2 regions of the Paenibacillus sp. FSL H8-0317 genome follow, and region 2 is predicted to be linked to the other one. Evidence: riboswitches for the same ligand, from Rfam matches in the RefSeq annotation. Region 2 holds a riboswitch; the other holds the start of a gene.

Region 1 (10,343 bases), 500 kb from region 2:
TGTAATGTAAGTAACGGAAATCCCTAATCAATCTCTTCCATAAATTACATGGTGAACGTTATTCATCTAAAATTATTTACTCTTCGTTCTGCTCGATATCATCAAACTTGAGCATATGCCCCAACTTGGCTTGCTTGGTGTGAAGATACACCGTATTGTCCTCGTTCTCCTCCATCTGGATCGCGACACGCTCTACCACTTCAAGTCCATATCCTTCAAGGCCTTTAATTTTACGAGGGTTGTTAGTTAACAGTCTGATCTGACGAACTCCAAGGTCTTTTAGAATTTGAGCGCCAATTCCGTAATCACGCAAGTCGGCAGCAAAACCCAAACTCAGGTTTGCGTCAACAGTATCCATACCTTCCTCTTGCAGCTTATAGGCTTTGAGCTTGTTAATCAGCCCAATCCCCCGACCTTCCTGTCTCATATATAACAGTACGCCATTGCCTTCCTCGTGAATCTGTTTGAGTGCCGCATCAAACTGCGGACCACAGTCACAACGATGCGAATGGAATACATCACCTGTCAAACATTCAGAGTGCACACGTACAAGCACAGGTTTCGAACCATCAATTTCTCCTTTGACCAAAGCCACATGTTCCTTATTGTCCACAGCATTTGTATAAGCCACCGCTTGAAACTCACCAAAGTCTGTTGGCATACGCACAGCCACTTCACGTTGAACCAGCTGTTCTTTTTCGTTACGGTAACGAATCATGTCCTGAATACTGATCAGCTTCAGATCATGTTTGCGGGCAATCTCCTGCAGATCCGGAAGTCTGGCCATTGTGCCATCTTCCTTAATCACTTCACAGATAACGCCAGCAGGGTAGGAACCACACATGATAGCAAGATCTACTGCAGCTTCCGTATGTCCGGCACGCCGAAGTACACCGCCGTCTTTTGCAATCAACGGGAACATGTGACCAGGCTTACGGAAGTCCCCGGCTTTCGCCTCAGGATCAATCAGACCTTTCACAGTAATAGAACGTTCATGTGCCGAGATACCTGTTGTCGTATCTTTGTGGTCCACAGAAACGGTGAAAGCTGTTCCATGGAAATCCGTATTTTGTTGAACCATTGGTTTCAGGTTAAGTTCGTCCGCACGTTGTTGTGTAATCGGAACACAGACCAGACCTCTACCTTCAGTAATCATGAAATTAATGACTTCAGGTGTCGCCTTTTCGGCCAAAGCGATAAAATCGCCTTCATTCTCCCGATCTTCATCATCCACAACAATGACGGGTTTACCACGCATGAGATCATATATGGCTTCTTCTATTGTGTCCAGAATGGATTGTTCTGACATTGGCCCACCTCCAGTTAATTTCTGTTCTCTATTTATGCAAATCCGTGATTGGCGAGAAAATCTTCACTGATACTGCGCGGCTTGCCAGCACCCATCTCCCGATGTCCTCTCCCATACTGGAGCAGATGATCCACATATTTGCCCAAAATATCGCATTCGATATTAATGGTATCCCCTGTCTTTTTCACATTTAGTACAGTTTCACCAATGGTATGCGGGATAATGGAAACCGTGAATGCCGTATCCGACGTATGGACAACGGTCAAACTAATGCCATCCAGTGTAACCGATCCTTTGGGGATCAGATATTTGAACAACTGGTGATCATCAGGCTTGATCTCAAACACAATTGCATTCTGATCACGTGTTATACTGCCAATCACTCCAGTACCATCGACATGACCCTGAACGATATGTCCGCCAAAACGACCGCCTGATTGCATGGCCCGCTCCAGATTAACTTTACTGCCAGATTGCAGCTGCCTGAGATTGGTATGGCGATAGGTTTCAGGCATTACATCGGCGGTAAAACCTCCACCTTCGAGTGTTGTCGCAGTTAAACACACGCCGTTCACTGCTACACTATCACCAATCTTCAGATCGTCCATGATGGCGGAAGCTCCGATATTCAGGACCATCGCTTCGCCTTTCCGACCAATACGCCGGATCTGACCGACTTCTTCCACCAAACCGGTAAACATGCTGCCGCCTCCCTTTTTCAAGTTATAAAAAACCTAACTTTCTACTTTCAAATCCATTTATTTATTCAGGCCACACCGGAATACCACCAATGCTGATATTATCTCCAACTTGTTCGATCTCCAACTGATTCAATTGAATCGCCTGATTCATACGTTCCACACCTTCGAAGCGGAAGCTTCCAGGTGTATCATAACCGCCTACAATCTTCGGAGCGATAAACATCAGCAGTCGATCGACCAACCTTGCCTCCAGCATGGCTCCATTCAAGGTACCTCCACCTTCAAGCAAAATTGAACCAATGTCACGCTCACCCAACTTGCTAAGTCCGTTTAACAGATCCACACGTGGTCCAGGACCACAGCGTATAATTTCGACGCCGTAGGCTTCCAAACGTTCAGCAGCTTCAGGACTGGCTTCGTCTGTTGTTAGCACCCATGTTGGAGCAAGACCATCCTTAACCATTTTGGCACCTACGGGAAGACGTAACTTGGAATCCACCACAATGCGCACCGGACTAATGCCTTCGACTTGCAAACGGGTTGTAAGTTCTGGATTATCGGCAATCACTGTGTCCACGCCAACCATAATTCCCTGGTGACGATGACGAAGGGCATGCACAATCTCACGAGCAGGCTCGTTCGAGATCCACTTGCTGTCTCCGCTGCGAGTAGCAATTTTCCCATCCAAAGTTGTAGCTGTCTTCAGTGTCACAAAAGGTAGACCCGTTGTAATAAATTTAATGAATTTTTCATTCATGCGTCTTCCACGCTCACGCAGTACGCCAACTTCAACTTCAATGCCTTGTTGACGAAGCATGCTTATGCCTCTGCCGGATACTTGCGGATTTGGATCTTCACAACATACCACAACACGTTTCACCTTTTCATGAATCAGGCGTTCACTACAAGGTGGCGTCTTGCCATAATGACTACAAGGCTCAAGTGTAACGTATACCGTACTTCCTTCTGCATCACTGCCTGCCATGTTAAGTGCATGCACCTCTGCATGACCGGTTCCACGTTTCAGATGGCTCCCCAGGCCTACAATACGACCTTCTTTCACAACTACACATCCAACGACCGGATTGATCCCCGTCTGTCCCTGTGCTCGTTCCGCCATATCCAATGCCAGTGCCATATAAAATTCATCATTGATCATTTCCAAATCCGTTCACCCCGCGGTTTAAAGTCTTGTTTATTAAAAAATCCCCGTCGAACAATCAGTTCGATGGGGATGATGAGAGACAAATGTCAACAGCAGGAGTGAAATGGATACAGCACGCCAACACTTTGCCCAAAACTTCATTTCGGGCAAGTGAAAATAGACACATACCTTAATGAACATCAATTACAGGTAAAGAGCTTTTATAGTGCGGCATATGTATGGAACTGTCCGGCGTAACCGGATCTTCCCTGCACAGTGCAAGACATCACACATCGTGACCGTGCAGCAATACTCCTGCTGAATGCTAACCTGTTAGGTCTGCACCTCTCCTTCTCCCATCCAGACTATACTGTCGGTTCTGGAATTACACCAGATCAGCCATCTGCCAATGGCAGACAGGTCACGGACTTTGCATCAAGTGCTGGACACATAGGTCCTTACACTTCCTGCATCACCGCCGGTAGGGAATTGCACCCTGCCCTGAAGGATTGCTTTCGTTATTACTTGGATGTTAGCACTTTAATGCCAAAAAATCAATTGTTTTTTGTTCCTTTTTGTCACATACTAACTTTTAATAAGCTAAGAAACAACAAAAAACCGCTTCCTCTCAGGAGGTACGGTTTTTGCTTGGAGGCACATTTTCACATCCATCGTATCATTCTACATATCAGGAAAACACCAGCTCGCCATATGCTTTAATTCTTTGGCATTATGAAATGGAATGCGGTCAGGTTCTTGCAGGGGCGAAGTCGGAAGCGGGAACTCTCTTGCCACCCTTCTGACCCAACTTGTGGAATCAATCGCAATAGCCGAGCATTTCCAGCGTCCATTCGCTCTCGGTCGAAACGTCCCATGCAAATCTGCTTTTCCCGGCATCTCTGGAAAGACACCATCCAGATATTCGACGATGACGCGCTTGTCTCTGACTTCGTGACAATATACTGTCACCCATACACCTTCCCGGACCCGAACAGCATACACATCGCCAGACTGTACCTCCCCGGTACCTGCATCAGGAGATGCCTTTGGCACTTTTCCGCGAACACTTCTCTTCTTCTCCAATGCACCTAAGATCGTGTCCTTTACTGCTGGACTCTCATCAGGCTTATCCGCAAGAGATATATTATTCAGATCAAAATCTTGAAATATTTTGTTCAGGTTGTTCTCATTAATTCCGACAGATGAATCCCACCACGCCAGAGGGGCCTGCACTTCAACCCGCACATTGGGGCGTGCGTCACGTTGCATATAAGAGGTAAATTCCGTGATCATACCAGGATGCTCCGGCGTATCCAGTATGCCAATCAGAGCTAACGTCTCAAGCAAATCACGGTAGACATATTCCTTCTGTGTAGGCAAAAGACGTTCCTTCTTGAGCGCTACTGCTGCCTTGCTGTAACGTGTTTTGGGAGGTAACTCGCGGAGCACCGTTAACACCGCACGGAATGTCCAGCGGTCGTAATCATTGGGTATTGGAATCTCCTTCGCGGTAGCCAGTTCTCGAAGTGCCAACACGCTTCCAAAAGGATCACCGTCCAACGGGGTTCCATTGGTCATCCGCCAATACCATTGCAGCGTCGTGTCGATTGCTTGATCTACACTTAATCCGCAGATCTTACAAGTGTTCGAAGATGGATATGGCGTATGTTCATGACTTGGCATACTGCTCGCAATAAGCTTGCTTGTAAGCAACGAGCGCCAAATCATGGGTGCTGACCACAAAGAGGATACAAAGGCCTGCGCTGCATCATTGATCGTCCATTGATTTGCAACTTTTTTCAGCTCAGTAATCGTTTCATCATGTTGCGGACGTACAAATCGATTCGGTTCATGCCCGGCTGCCTCAAGCGCTTCTCGATCCTTTACGGATAGACTATCCGGAACGACATGCCGCGATGCCTGCAGTTCTTCATCCCACAACGTGCGCTCACTATAAATTAGTTTTAACAAGCTTAGCTGAGTAACCATATCCAAGGTTTTATTCATCCTTTCTAATCATCGATTTCAAGTATGTAAAAAAATCAGGACCACCCGTCCAACGGGTGGTTTGCTCTTGGGGTATAACCCCCTGTTGCCAAACTGCGCCTAAAGACGCTAGCCTGACAGCAGGGCTGTTCAGGCTCAGTGTTATTTGTCACTTTCACTCACCAGTTAAACTGGTTTTACTTCTTTTTGGTCCGATTACTGCTGAATGGATCTTCGTATTCTTTTACACTCAGCTTATCTAACGCTTGATCATGTGCTTCTTGTTCACGAATATACTTTCTTACCGTTGCTTCATTTAGACCCACTGTACTCACATAGTACCCTTCTGCCCAAAACTTTCGATTGCCGTATTTATACTTGAGCTGGGCATGCTTCTCGAATATCATTAACGAACTTTTTCCCTTTAGATATCCCATGAACGTTGAGACAGCTATTTTCGGTGGAATCGCTACCAACATGTGAACATGATCGGGCATCATATGACCTTCTATAATTTCTACTCCCTTGTACTTACACAGACGTCTAAAAATTTCGATTAAGTCTTTTCTCACTTGATTATAGATTTCTTTCCGTCTATACTTCGGGGTGAATACAATGTGGTATTTGCACATCCACTTTGTGTGAGCTAGGCTATAGCTCTTGTTTGCCATCTAAGACCATTCCTTTCTTTGAGCCTGAACATCTCAATTTTATCGGAATGGTCTTGGTGGTCAAACCCTTGATCCCTCCACCCGCATAGCGGGTGGTTTTTTTGTTTCGCGCGTTTCACGCACTCAACTGGCTAAAGCCATAAAATAAAAAAAGTGCTTCTTTAAAAGAAGCACTTCATGTTTGGATCTAGTTAAGGTGAAGGTATTAAGCTTCTACAACTTCAACAGTTTCCATTTTGTCTTTACCTTCCAAAGCGTCCACGAACTCCATACCTTTAGTTACTTTACCAAATACAGTATGTTGTCCATCCAAATGTGGTTGCGGTTGGTAGCAGATGTAGAACTGGCTTCCACCTGTGTTACGGCCAGCATGTGCCATAGCAAGTGTTCCGCGCTCATGTTTGTTTGGGTTAATTTCACAGTTGATTGTGTAACCTGGGCCACCTGCACCGCTACCGTTAGGGCATCCGCCTTGAGCTACAAAGCCCGGGATAACGCGGTGGAATGTAAGACCATTGTAGAAACCGGAGTTAGCCAGTTTCTCAAAGTTTGCTACTGTGTTTGGAGCTTCTTGATCGAACAGATCGATCAAAACTTCTCCGCCGTTTGCCAATTTAATTTTCGCTTGTTTCGCCATATGTAAATGACTCCTTTCGTATTGACCATCGTTAATTGTGCCAGAACGCATGACCCTGGGCCAAGCATTACAGCACTTTTCTTAGTGTACACCGAAAATGTCTGGATCGCAAAAAAAACGACAACTTTTTTCATGATTTAGCTCAAATACGCAAAAAGCAGACGAAAAAGGAAGGTTCCTTTTCATCTGCTTCAACTGCAAAATCCCTATATCTTGAATAATGCAGAACCGCATTATCTTTTGACGAATTAGCGAGTCACTGGCTGTTTGCCAATACGTGCAGGTACCAGGTCATTCTGGATGATATCTTGATACGTCTCACGGCGTACCACGACATCTCCTTGACCGTCTTTGACAAATACAACTGCCGGACGACGAATCCGGTTGTAGTTGCTCGCCATGGAGTAGTTATACGCGCCTGTGCAAGCTACAGCGAGCAGATCGCCGCTTTCCACTTTTGGCAGGTCCAGATCCCAGATCAACATATCGCCACTCTCGCAGCATTTACCCGCAACAGATACCGTTTCCTGAGCAGCCTCATTTGCACGATTGGCAAGCACAGCTTCGTACTTGGATTCATACAAAGCAGGGCGTGGGTTATCAGTCATACCACCATCCACGGCAACGTATTTACGCACGCCTGGAATGTCTTTGCTTGTTCCAACGGTATACAGCGTTGTTCCCGCTTCACCCACGATGCTGCGGCCTGGTTCAACCCAGATCTCAGGTACGGCATAGCCGATTTGAGCAAAATGATTTTTAACGGCATCTGTAATAGCCTTCACGTATTGCGCAACTTCAAGCGGCGTATCTCCATCGATATAACGGATTCCGAATCCACCACCCAGGTTAACCACTTTGAAAGCAACATTAAGACGCTCATATACACTTGCTGCAAATTCAGCAACACGTTGAACAGCCATCTGGAAGCCTTCAACTTCGAAGATCTGGGAACCAATGTGGGAATGCACACCGAGCAATACCAGGTTGGACTGCTTGGAAGCCAAGTCAATCGCTTCAAATGCTGTACCATTGCCGATATCGAATCCAAATTTCGAATCCGTTTGACCTGTGGAAATATATTCATGCGTATGTGCCTCAACACCAGGCGTCACACGAAGCAAAATGTTCACTTTACGATTTTTGTCCGCTGCTACAGCCTGCAACAGATGCAATTCATTGAAGTTATCAACAACAAAACATCCGATCTCCGCATCAAGAGCCATTTCGATCTCTTCCAACGTTTTGTTGTTACCGTGGAAGTGAATGCGCTCAGCTGGGAATCCTGCTTGCAGTGCAGTAAACAGTTCACCATCAGATACAACATCCAGGGAAAGTCCTTCTTCTGCTGCAAGGGCACACATCGCCATTACACAGAATGCTTTACTTGCGTAAGCAACCTGGAAGCCCAGTCCGGAAGCACGGAATGCTTCCATGTACTCTCTGCAACGCTCGCGAACCAATTGCTCGTCCACAACATACAGGGGAGTTCCAAATTGTTCTTTCAGATCTGTTGCATCAACTCCGCCAATCTCCAGATGTCCTTGCGCATTTATTTTACTTGTACCATGTAAATACATAATCTGCATTCCTCACTTTTTATATACTGGAACAATTGATATTCCAATGATTTTACACCAGTATATCAAATTAGACAGCGAGATGAATGGATTTTTCGGAAGATCATTTGTGTTTTTTACTTTTTCGCAGTTCCCCGTCCGGATCATCGGACATTTTGGTGTTATCACGGGTTTTATTAAATGATGGACGTTTTTTATTTTCCAGCAACGGTAGCCGGAATAAAAAATTGCCCAGGGCTTTTGCATTAAACGGTATAAAAGGCCAGAGATACGAAGAATTGTACGACCGGTGAACGGTAAGGGCCAATATGAGCAAGGTACAGCCCACGACCAATCCCGGAACCTTGAATATCGCAACAGCAATTAACAGAACCAACCTGACTAGCCTGTTGGCAAGTCCAAGCTCGTAACTCGGCGTAGCAAACATACCGATGGCTGCGATAGCCATATAGAGTACAACTTCATTGACAAAATATCCTGTTTTGACGGCGATATCCCCGACTAGAATTGCCGCGATCAAGCCCATAGCCGATGCCAGAGGTGTAGGCGTATGGACCGCTGCCATCCGTAATAAATCGACGCCCAGTTCGATCAGTAGAAACTGTAGAATCAGTGGCAGCTTTACATTCTCCTGCGGACCAATGAAGTCGAGCCCCATCGGTTTAATCGAAGGGTCAATAACCATGAGAAGCCATAGTGGTAGCAAAAACAACGATATGAGAATCCCTGCAAAACGCACCCATCGTAAATACGTCCCCATCAATGCCGTCTGTCTGTTCTCCTCCGCATGTTCACACAGATCGAAGAAGGTCGTAGGCAAAATCATCACACTTGGGGAAGTGTCTACAAAAATGACAACTCTCCCTTCCAGTAAATGGGAAGCTGTAACATCTGGTCGTTCCGAATAACGAACGAGCGGGAACGGATTCCAACCCTTGTTGATAATCGCTTCCTCCAGCTGCTTGTCGGCTGCGGGAATACCATCGATATCCACTCGCTGTATTTTTTCACGAACGGAATCTACCTGCACTTTATCCACAATATCGTCAATATACACCACACAGACATCGGTTTGTGTTCTCCGCCCCACCTGCATAATTTCGAATTTCAGTCCTGGGTCGCGTATTCTGCGGCGCACCAGGGTTACATTGGTCAGGAGTGTTTCGGTAAAGCCGTCTCTGGAACCTCGGACTACCCTTTCCAATGAAGGTTCTTCGGGTGAACGTACCGGATAACTCCGGGTATCCATAATTAAGACCGAGCGGTCCCCTTCAACGAACATTGCGCTCATCCCGGTAAGAACCTTGTTGATGACCGCACTCATCTTGTCGACTTTTTCCACCTGAATATGGGGAATGTAACATTCAAAATAGGATTTGAGAGCATGTCCGGACACGTCATCTGGCGTGAGATAGGTCAGTCTTTTCAATACTTCAAGCAAAATCTCATCCTTGGCAAAGCCCGTGATCATCAGCAATCCAACGTGCTTGCCCCCCAGGACCATTTCCCTCATATTCACGTCGAACGATTCTCCAAGCCCCAGTACCTGTTGCAGCGTATATTTGTTCTCACTCATGCGTGGGGAGATATCATCGTTTTCCTGCCAATATTGTACGGATTCCTCAATGCTGTCGGACATCTCATTTTGTTTTTTCTTATTGTACGCTTTCTCCTCTTCTTCCTTCTGAATCTCATAAGCAGACTTGTGTAACATCTCTTCCGTTATACCTTCACTATTTTCCTGGCCTGTGTGCTCCGTTCGTTCATCCATCTTCCATCCTCCTATGGCCACGAGTTACCGCTGATATATAAAAAAATCAAACAGGGAACCTGTCATTTTGCCCAAAATCATGGCGAGCAGTAATCCAAACAAATAAGGTTTCATGCCCAATCGTTTGGCTAATACGGGCAGTACATTGAGTACCTCAGTGAGCGCCGCGGCCAGCAGGCCGATGAACACGCCACAGAACAAACCAACAATCGGGCTGAGCAGCAGCACCCCATGCATTTTCCAGTGCCAGAAGTCCGCCACGGTCCCGAGCAGTGAACCACCTATTAGCGCCCCTTCGTACCAGTGAGTCCTGTCATACGATTGCGTAAGTTGAGCCAACCTTGGGATCATATCGAGCACCAGAATGAGCGCAATTACGCCGCTCCCTACGGCAATTCCCCCTGCAATACCCAATACAATGCTGATTGCTCCATTAAGAACGCTCATCCGCATTCATCTCCCTGCGTTCCTGCTCATGCATCCGTTCGCTCTCTTCAATCACCACATATTTATCTACATTTTGCTGGTATAGAAACATCTCCAC
Region 2 (10,343 bases):
TCAAACACATGATGGTTTCTGCTCCACACAGCTTGAGTTGGTGAACTCAACGACGCTGCTTCTGCCGGGAAAAGCGATATATATACAGTGATAACTTGTGCATACTTAACCATTGCAAGCTGTTCAGGTTCAAGTGTACCTTCGGCAATACGAGGTGTTTTCATATGCAGGGAGATTCGCAGTTCGTATTCCCCCTCTGTAAATGCTGCCCAACCAAGATTAACAGACTGTTCAACGCCTTCAATAGATGTAATGGAGATTGAGCTATCCGGTTTCAGATTAACAGCATACTGCACGTATGCCAGCTCCTGACCATAGATGATATTGGCATCTTGACGATTGACGGGTGAATCCAACTGTTGTGCAATGACAGATACCTTACGTCCATCCTTCAGAAGACGCTGCGGATCAATATCCAACTGTAGGTCATCTGCACCTCCTGATTGTGAAACAACTAATTGTGCCTCTGCAAGTACGGATGAGTCAGCCAAGGCAAATCCAAAAGCTTCATTTTGATGATCTGAATTCGTATGTAATGGTGTGTTCATGATACATCCCCTCTCTTATGTCTGATGGCATGTCACATCCCCAAATATATTTCATATTTGGCTTAGCCGCAACCCCGCCCCCGTGATTAAGTTGGTTACTTCCCTAATTACTTACCCATATATGAAGAAAATTCCAACCTTCCCCTGCTGTTATCTTCCTTTAGCTTCTATATAAAAAAATCCAGGAAAAATGAATATGTGCTCGGTTAAAGATGTTTGCAACTAATCTAACACGTTATAGCGTTGCTTGGTTAAATTTATTTTTGGAGATCGCTTATTTTGTTGTTTTATCGCGAAAATGTTCATGATCTGTTGCACGTGGATGAATATGAAAATGGATTTAAAACAAAACTGCGTATAATTTATATTATGCGCAGTTTTTAAGAGCCTTATTTTTCGTGAAGAATACCTCTACATCCTTGTTATCTGAAGTTATAAGAATGAGAGCTCTTTTCGTCTTTTTCTGCTGTATCTTCCTCCCTTATCCTGTCTAATTCCACGATATGAAGGCATATAAAAGAGCCACATATCATTATGCGGCCCTTTATTTCTTGCTATAGGTAGAGGTGTATATAAAAATACAAACTGACTTCATTTCAGGTTTTTATGAAAAAGTAAATTATGAGAAAGCAATTCTCTCTGCATCTGACATCCGGTATTGGGTTAACAAATAATCTTTGCTCTGCATCGCCGTATCCCGAATCGCATCCAGATCAACATTCAAAAGTTTGCCCTCTCGCTTCACAAGTCTACCTGCCACAAAGACCGTATCCACATTGGATGGATTGGCAAATTGCACGACAGCGCCGATTGGATCATGAACAGGGAACATATTCAGATCGGTGGTACGAATCATGATCAGATCCGCTTCTTTTCCCGGGGTCAACGAGCCCACCTTCTGCTCCAATCCCAATGCTTGTGCACCAGCTGAAGTTGCAAATCTCAGCACTTGGCTGGACTGCAAGTTCAACTCACCAGGCATCTCACCCTGCTGCAAAAGTTGTTCATTGGCTCTGGATCGTTCAGCTTGAAGTGCAAACTTCATCTGCGAGAACATATCTCCGCCTGTCGACGTTACCACATCTACACCAAGTGTAGGGGTTCCCCCATGTTCAAGAAAATAGCCGGTGGCCGGATATCCATGACCCATCATCATTTCAACTTCAGGTGTGACCGACAAGGAAGCGCCGCTATCTGCCAGCATTTTGTATTCATCCATGCCCATAGTGTTACCATGAACGATATTCACCCGTGGACTTAACAGTCCTGCTTCGTACAAGTGACTAATCGAGCGATCCACAGATCCCCAACTGCCAAATCCGGCATGCATGGAACAGATCGCATCCAGTTCTTGTGCTAGTTCGATCTCTTTCACGGTTGTATCCCAATGACTGAACTCCGGACCACGAATGGCAAGCCCATAAGTAAGTAATTGATCCCGTGATGAAAAATAACGTTCTTTGACTCTTCTCACATCATTATTCGAATACGTAAGTCGACTATCCCGATTCCAGTAGTCCGTCTCACCAGGGACTCCGTGAGCAAATACCGCCCGAATGCCAGCATCCTGAAGTCCACGAATCAGTTCATCCGTGTGGTCAGGGGAATACGGCATGCTCCAATCCAACACCGTTGTCACTCCTGCATTAAGCGCTTCCAAGGAACCGAGCAAGTTGGCAATATAACTATCTTCTGGACGGAGCTTGCTTCCCATTGCACCATAATAGAGATTTTGCAAATAAACTGGTAACGACCAGTTGGTTCCCGCTGTTTTGACAAGTGATTCCCACATATGCCGATGCGTGTCCACCAGCCCAGGCATAATAATCATCGATGAAGCATCAATGATCTCCGCATCCGGAATATCCAGATCGGGTTGAACCGCCGTGATCAACGAATCTTGGATCAGAACGTCCGCCCTCTTATACTGTCCAATTCGAGCATCCATCGACAACACACAGCCATTTTTCAACAGATAACTTGTCCGCACAAGACACATCTCCCATCTGATTTGGTTTGAAAGACGATCATATCCTGCTTACGAATCTGTACTGCTTCTGACTATTTTTTCGCTAGTATATATACATTATATAGTTATTGTTAGTATTTATCAATTTTGGGATTTTCGTTTCGCCCGAAATCTTCTGACCTTCATCAGATTTCCACACATCTTATCATCACAGTACTTCTGTGTTCTGCTTCGGGTATCATCATAGAACATCCAGCGACAATCCGAATTATCACAGATCCGAATCCTATGCCCTTCGCCCTCCACCAAAGTCGTGGCAAAATCAGCAGCTACCTCAGCCATAACCTGATGCCAATGTGCTTCTACAGCTAACAGTTGGAGTTTCAGTTCCTGATCAATTGTAGTCAATGTTCTTCTCACATGCCCTTTTTCCATAATGCCATTTAACCATTGTTTTTCTATATCCGTTAATGATGCTCCAGAAGACAAGCGGGCTCCCAGAGCCTTCAATTTGTTCCTGAAGTTTCTCATGGACAACTCATCTTCTGGAGATGCAGGGACAGAAGCGTTAAGTTGCCATCGAGCCAGAAAGTCTTGCTGCCAGCTCGCCTTCCCAAGCCTGTCCTCCGATCGATCTCCCCCACGCCAGTCGTGATAATCGCTGTTTACAAAATCGGTCCATAACCTGTCCATATATATACCTCCGTTTAGTGTAACCATCTAATTTGATAAAGAAGGTTACAACTCATCTTTGATGTGTTATATTAAGTGTAACCTCATTAACCAGTTTTAGCTAGTTACAACACATATCACAATTATACGCAAGGAGGAAAAGGCAATGACGAAAACAACAGCACTAGATGTGTTACGTATTCAGAAGGATGATACCTGGGATCAATGTAATTGGATTGTACCTTTGTCGAAATCCTTGGAGGGTCTTACAGCAGAACAAGCAGCCTGGATTCCACCCTCAGGGGGATTAAGTATCTGGCAGTTGGTTAACCATATGTATTATTACAACCATCGCTTATTATGTCGCATGCAAGGTAAGGAGCCTACCCTTCCTGCTGTAGACTCCAATGAATACACATTTGGGAATCCTGGAGATGCAACTGACACAGCCGGATGGAATACACTGCTACAAGGTACAACTCGATTAGCCCAACAGTTGCGAGATCAATTGGCTGCACTACAAGAGTCAGATCTTGAAGCCGCATATATGGACTCCGAAGAGAAATGGGCACACGAACTAGCTCGCTGGGTACTCCATGATGCGTATCACGCTGGTCAGATCGTACTCCTTCGCAGACAGCAAGGCAGCTGGAAAATCGTTTTCTAAAAAAAATGCTTGAACTGCTAGCGCTTACAGGAATAAGATGAACTTATTAATGTTACAGCTTGTTCAACACACTATATAATTGAATAGGATCTTCGGGGTAGGGTGCAATTCCCAACCGGCGGTGATGTTCTTCGGAACCAGCCCGCGACTCGCTATTTGTTCTTAACAAAGGACATTTAGCGACTGACTTGGTGTGAATCCAAGGCCGACGGTACAGTCCGGATGAGAGAAGATCAACACATTGACATGCCGTTCACGGGAAGGCCTCTTTCCTGACGCATGTCCTTGGATGAGCCCCCGTTTATTTGGTATATACCAAAACGGGGGCTTTTGTCGATTTTGCCAACTGAAGATTCCGTGTTCTGACGAAGGAGTCCTGAATATGGAAAAGACATCAGCAGCATCACCTGTTTACCGCAAGGAACGAAGTAATACCGGATTCTGGCTTGTAGTTCTAGGCGCCGCCTTATGGGGTGTCGACCCACTCTTCCGCATTATTTTGCTAAACACGATGACATCCACGCAGATTGTACTGGTGGAACATATCATCGTCAGTCTTATTGCCATTCCCGTGCTGTGGAAATTCCGGTCTGACCTGAAAAACCTGCGTGCTCGCCACTGGATTGCCGTGATTTTTATCTCATGGGGAGGATCAGCACTCGCAACGGTATTGTTCACCATGGCACTAACACATAACGATCCAAATACGGTGCTTTTATTGCAAAAAATGCAACCCCTCTTCGCTATCGTGCTGGCTAAACTGTTATTAAAAGAAACCTTGCCACGTCGCTTTGGTGGATTGTTCTTCATAGCATTAGCAGGAACGTACCTGCTTACATTTGGCTTCACATTGCCATTAGGTAACTGGGACAACTGGATTCATGCTGGAAGCTTGTTATCCCTTGGGGCTGCTGCCTTATGGGGAGGTTCAACCGTAATGGGCCGATTGATGCTGGGGCAGGCGCGTTATGAAACGGTCACCTCTCTTCGCTTTGTCGTTGCTCTCCCGCTCCTGATCTTTATGACGTGGAATGAAGGTGCGGCATGGACGTTTCCGTCCGGAACGGGTGAACAGACTGCTGTCATCCTCAACATTCTTGGTCAGGCATTGTTACCAGGTTTGCTCAGTCTTCTGTTGTATTACAAAGGTCTGTCGTCAACCAAAGCATCTGTTGCAACACTCGCAGAACTTAGCTTCCCGATGGCGGGTGTGTTGGTGAACTGGATTGCTTTCCGTACACTGATTACATGGGAGCAGCTGCTTGGTTTTATCCTGATCTGGGTGGCCCTCTTCGCCATTTCCAGACAGCAGGAAAGATCATCAACTGCGGCTGATGCTGCACCGAAGCTGCGTACAGAGTAAGTGGATATATCTGAGGTTCACATATAAACAAATAGTCAAATATAAAATAAAACCATTGCACATCAAATTAGATGAGCAGTGGTTTTTTCAATTCCATTACTCGATCATTTTCTCAATTAGCAATATGAGCTATTAACCCTGTTCTTTATTTCTATATCGCAAATCCTCCGCTCTTCTCCCTCCAACCTCATAACGAATATGCATATCATCGCACTACGTCTCTTCTATGTTTTGTCTTTTGTCTAATCCGGTGGTACGATGACATATGGAATAAACAGATGAATTATATTCAGAGAGGAACGATCATTAATGTCTTCATTCTCATATACCTCCTACGACGCCGTAGGTTTGGCTGAACTGATCCGATCCCGGGAAGTATCCCCGGTTGAAATGCTGGAAGCGGCGTTTGCACGCCTTGAAGAAGTGAATCCGCAACTTAATGCGGTTATTCGTACATATGAAAATCGCGCACGGGAGGAAGCCGGTTTGGTTCGCCCCGGCGAACAACCTTTTGCCGGTGTGCCCCTGCTCCTGAAAGATATTTCGCAATCCTTGGAAGGTGAATTTCTGACTTCAGGCTCCCGTTTGTTCAGCGAGCATCGTGCATTACGCAATTCCAATTTTGTCACTCGACTACGTGATGCAGGCTTTATCATTATAGGACATACCAATACGCCTGAATTTGGTTTAAAAAATATTACCGAGCCCCGTCTTCATGGTCCAACTCGCAATCCATGGAATATCAATCACTCCCCAGGTGGGTCAAGTGGCGGTGCTGCCGCGGCAGTAGCTTCAGGGATTGTCCCGCTTGCCGGAGCCAGTGACGGAGGCGGTTCGATTCGTATCCCGGCTTCCTTTAGCGGCTTGTTTGGATTAAAACCAACACGCGGACGGACACCTGTGGGGCCTGGAGTTGGTCGTCAATGGCAAGGCGCATCCATTGATTTTGCCCTGTCCCGCTCGGTTCGGGACAGCGCCGCCCTCCTCGATACTTTGCAAGTCATTCAGCCTGAAGCTGCGTTTCATGCTCCACTATTTCCAGGCAGTTACTTGGCAGATATGAGCTATCCTCATCAACGCAAACTGAAAATTGCGTACACAACAGATTCACCTGTAGGTACACCCGTCAGCGCAGAAGCCAAAGAATCTGTGCACAAACTCGTTCGCTGGTTGGAAGACCAAGGGCATCTTGTTGAAGAAAAGCTGAGTCCGGTTAACGGAGTCCGGTTGATGGAGAACTACTATATGATGAACAGTGGAGAAATGGCGGCAATGATCTCTTCCATGGAACGTTCCATGGGCCGAATTCTTACCTCAGATGATATGGAGATTGAATCCTGGGTTCTGGCTGAAGCTGGCAAAAAGGTGTCCGCTGCGGAATTCGTGCATAGTCTGGCTGAATGGGATGTTGCCGCTGCTCAGATGTCCACTTTGTTTGAGCGTTACGACTTCTACGTCACACCCGTTAATGCATTTTCTGCGCCCAAAATTGGAGAGTTAACACCTCATGATGAACAGATCCGTAACCTGATGCGGATCAGCGAACTGGACAAGACCCAGCAGCAACAACTCATCTATGAGATGTTTGAGCCAAGTCTTACGTATACTCCGTTCACCCAGCTTGCGAATTTAACAGGCCAGCCTGCGATAAGTGTGCCTTTGCATATGACACCAGAAGGTTTGCCAATGGGTGTTCAGGTGATGGCAACCAAGGGACGTGAAGATTGGTTATTACATCTGGCTGGACAGCTTGAAAAGTCAGAATTATGGATCGGGATGAATGGTAACCCACTTTTTCCAGTCTAAAAATACACGTTGCACTCCTACCAGCAGACCTGTTCTGCTGGTTTTTCCTTTTTGAATAACAAGATAAATTTGTTTAGATTCTCTTAGTTTACATAATAAATATGTTGTTAATTTAGATAACATCCTCGATTCCCCGTTCAGTGCATAATTTTATAGAATACAGGCGATCATAAGTTGGTGGTAAATTAACATACTGGAGGGAAATCAAATCATGGGTATTCTAAGTGGCAACCCCAAGAACGAGCCGATGCATTATGGTGAAATCTTTAGTGTATGGCAATGTTCCACAATAGCCAAAGGCGCTGTGTCTTGCTACCAAGCTTATATGAGTCATGCAGGAGATAAAGATTTGAAGAAAATCTTGGAAGACCTGCTGGACCAAGCCAAACTCGAAATTAAAGAATGTGATACACTATTGACTGAAAATGGTATTGCCCCTGCACCAACACTGCCGGAAAGACCACATGTTGAGTTTGAGGATATCCCGGCTGGCGCAAGATTCACAGATCCCGAGATTGCTGCAAAAGTAACAGCCGATACAGCCATGGGTCTGGTTGCTGCAAGCCAAACGATTGGGCAATCGATCAGAGAAGATATTGGCGCGTTATTTGCTAAATATCATGCAACCAAAACAGCTCTAGGCCTCCGAATTCTTCAAATGAACAAAGAAAAAGGCTGGCTCATCCCTCCACCGCTTCAAGTCAAAAGACCGGATTCAGAATAGAGTTTATTGGAAGACGTCTAACAAAATGTTGTAGTGAATTAAAAAGACAAAGCAGGAGAAGCCCCCATTCTCCTGCTTTGTCTTTTTTAATTTTACTGTTTAATTTCCAATAGACAGGTTAATAAAATTTTGAAATCATCAGAATTTTAAGACATCTTTATTGGAGGGATTCACATGTTTCGACATCAGAAAGAGTTGCAATTTGAAGTCAAAGTAGATCGTCCCGATCCCATGCTTGCACGTCAGGTTCAAGAAGTGTTGGGAGGGCAATTTGGTGAAATGACCGTCATGATGCAGTATCTTTTTCAGGGATTCAATTGTCGAGGTGAAGAGAAATATAAAGATATGCTAATGGATATTGGCACCGAAGAAATTGGACATGTCGAGATGCTCTGCTCATTGATCAGTCAGTTGCTGGATGGTGCTACTCCTGAGGAACAACAACAAGCCGCTAAGGATCCTGTGACAGCAGCAATTATGGGCGGTATCAACCCACAACATCTGCTCGTCAGCGGTCTTGGTGGTTTGCCAACCAACTCTAACGGTGTTCCGTGGAATGGTTCGTATATCGTGGCAAGCGGAAACTTGCTTGCAGACATGCGCTCCAATTTGCATGCCGAGAGTCAGGGTCGCCTTCAGGTGGCAAGACTGTACCATATGACAACTGATGAAGGTGTGCGGGCTACTTTCCGTAAAATGTTAGCACGTGATCGTTATCACCAGTATCAATGGATGGCCGCTATTCAGGAACTGGAAGAAAAGAATGGAGTCGTTGTTCCAGCCTCTTTCCCTCCTGAAGCCGAGCAAGAATCTCAGCCGCAGGCCTATGAATTCTGGAATCTCTCCGAGGGAACTGAATCCGCCGAAGGTTTATGGGCTACAGGAAGTGCACCTGATGGAACCGGAGACTATGTATATATCTCCAATCCTGTTCCAAAGGGACAGATACCTGAGCCCGTCATTCCTGCCACGGAACTTCACCATGACCTGGATATGAGATCAACAGATAAATAAAAAGTTAAATACTATTTTTCTCGAATTAATTATAATAAATCCTGTTTATATGCTTCGCAGCAGGTTATTAGCTATTATAAACAACTATTTTTTGGAGGTGCTTAATGATGGCAACTAAGGAACTTGCATTACATGAGAAACTCGAAGTACATGAACTGCTAACTCTCAAAACTTCGTGTGCCACCAAAGCCGTAACGATGCTGGAACTCGTAAAAGACGACACACTAAAATCCTTAATCGAAGATGATTTGGACAACTCTTCCAACGCTATTGAACAATTAAAATCTCTATTAAAATAAGGAGGGTTCTCTTATGACTACAACCAAAACGAAAGAAATGCTCGTTAAAGCCGTTGCTCCCATGGATGATATGGCCATTGCCACCGATATGCTTCTTTCTGCTAAGTCGGCGGTACGTACCTATGCGATAGCCCTTACCGAAACTGCAACCCCCCGAGTTCGGAAAGTCCTTAAAGCTCAATTGGATACGGCAATCGAAAGCCACCAAAAGATCGCAGACTATATGATCAAGAATGAGATGTATCATCCCTATAGTATAGAAGAGCAAGTTAAACACGATATGGAGAAATCAGACATGGCGTTGAAATTGTTGGATGACAATTAATGGTTAACGCCTAAAGCGACTCAGTTACGACTGGGTCGTTTTTTGATTCCAGAGTATATGAATTTCATATTTAAAGCTAGTTTTTTTCGCTTTTCTGCATCCCTTTCTTTCTCAGGAGAATGACGACCAATAGTAGTATGGGTAAAAAGATTTGAAATACAGGAGAACTATAATTCAAAGTGAATCCTCGCCCTATCTCAATATGTTCTGTGAATGTCGGTGATAAAAAAGACAACCCATATAGAACAAGCCCTACTGGAAACACCCATTTCCTATAGTTCGCTCCAGTTACTCTTTCGAGTCCAATTACGGCGCCATGGAAAAATGCAGCCATTTTAATACCCAATCCGAGGAAAAGGAGTAAAGTGAACAAGGCATCCATCCGTTCAAACACTTCAGTCAAATTGATTAATTGTACTGTCTCCAAAAGCGGGAGTGTACTATAGGCAGCAATCTGAGGACCCAAGACAAAAATGATAAGTTGATTGATAAATGTTAAAGCGAGAGCCGTTAGGATATAGGCGATGATCACCGCTCTGTTAAGATTCCTTCCTTTCCGAGCATAGGGATAAAAGACCAGGAATAAGACAACCTGCCCAAATGGAAAGGATACGATCTCCGGAAAAGCAGCTTGAAAAATCGGCTTCCACCCATTCTCCATAACAGGCAAGGCCAGATCCGAGTGAAAAAGACCTGTTGTTGGAATTAAGAAACTGATTAACGCATAGCCCAGCGCCATGAGCGGAAACAGAATCATACACATGAGAAACAGTACACGATATCCATATCGTACGGTGTTGGATACAACGATAATGATGATCATGCTGATGATCCACATCGACGTTCTGTTCAGTAAGGTCAATTCAGTGACTTCACTGATGTCACGTAAATTTCGTGAAGCCTCATAGGCGAAATAAGCTACAAATGAAAGGCTTACGATTGTCCCTAGTACTTTT

The links. Region 2 has a riboswitch for FMN ahead of MHB43_RS18535 (DMT family transporter). Riboswitches for the same ligand answer to the same signal wherever they lie in the genome.
Region 1: linked by a shared signal. The riboswitch ahead of ribD (bifunctional diaminohydroxyphosphoribosylaminopyrimidine deaminase/5-amino-6-(5-phosphoribosylamino)uracil reductase RibD) and the one ahead of MHB43_RS18535 (DMT family transporter) in region 2 are both predicted to bind FMN.

The regions. Positions count from the first base shown of each region.
Region 1 covers NZ_CP150294.1:4,674,678-4,685,020, forward strand. Annotated here, with positions in the region: gene MHB43_RS20900 (bifunctional 3,4-dihydroxy-2-butanone-4-phosphate synthase/GTP cyclohydrolase II) at 77-1,309, opposite strand; gene ribE (riboflavin synthase) at 1,342-2,010, opposite strand; gene ribD (bifunctional diaminohydroxyphosphoribosylaminopyrimidine deaminase/5-amino-6-(5-phosphoribosylamino)uracil reductase RibD) at 2,072-3,175, opposite strand; FMN riboswitch at 3,499-3,667, opposite strand; gene MHB43_RS20915 (hypothetical protein) at 3,836-5,143, opposite strand; gene tnpA (IS200/IS605 family transposase) at 5,338-5,811, opposite strand; gene MHB43_RS20925 (peptidylprolyl isomerase) at 6,017-6,448, opposite strand; gene lysA (diaminopimelate decarboxylase) at 6,697-8,028, opposite strand; gene MHB43_RS20935 (spore germination protein) at 8,132-9,799, opposite strand; gene MHB43_RS20940 (stage V sporulation protein AB) at 9,824-10,252, opposite strand; gene MHB43_RS20945 (stage V sporulation protein AA) at 10,233-10,343, opposite strand, start outside.
Region 2 covers NZ_CP150294.1:4,172,412-4,182,754, forward strand. Annotated here, with positions in the region: gene MHB43_RS18515 (hypothetical protein) at 1-548, opposite strand, end outside; gene MHB43_RS18520 (amidohydrolase family protein) at 1,168-2,538, opposite strand; gene MHB43_RS18525 (CGNR zinc finger domain-containing protein) at 2,659-3,210, opposite strand; gene MHB43_RS18530 (DinB family protein) at 3,356-3,856, shown strand; FMN riboswitch at 3,941-4,094, shown strand; gene MHB43_RS18535 (DMT family transporter) at 4,239-5,219, shown strand; gene MHB43_RS18540 (amidase) at 5,529-7,025, shown strand; gene MHB43_RS18545 (DUF3231 family protein) at 7,237-7,749, shown strand; gene MHB43_RS18550 (manganese catalase family protein) at 7,924-8,763, shown strand; gene MHB43_RS18555 (spore coat protein) at 8,871-9,062, shown strand; gene MHB43_RS18560 (spore coat protein) at 9,076-9,387, shown strand; gene MHB43_RS18565 (endospore germination permease) at 9,464-10,343, opposite strand, start outside.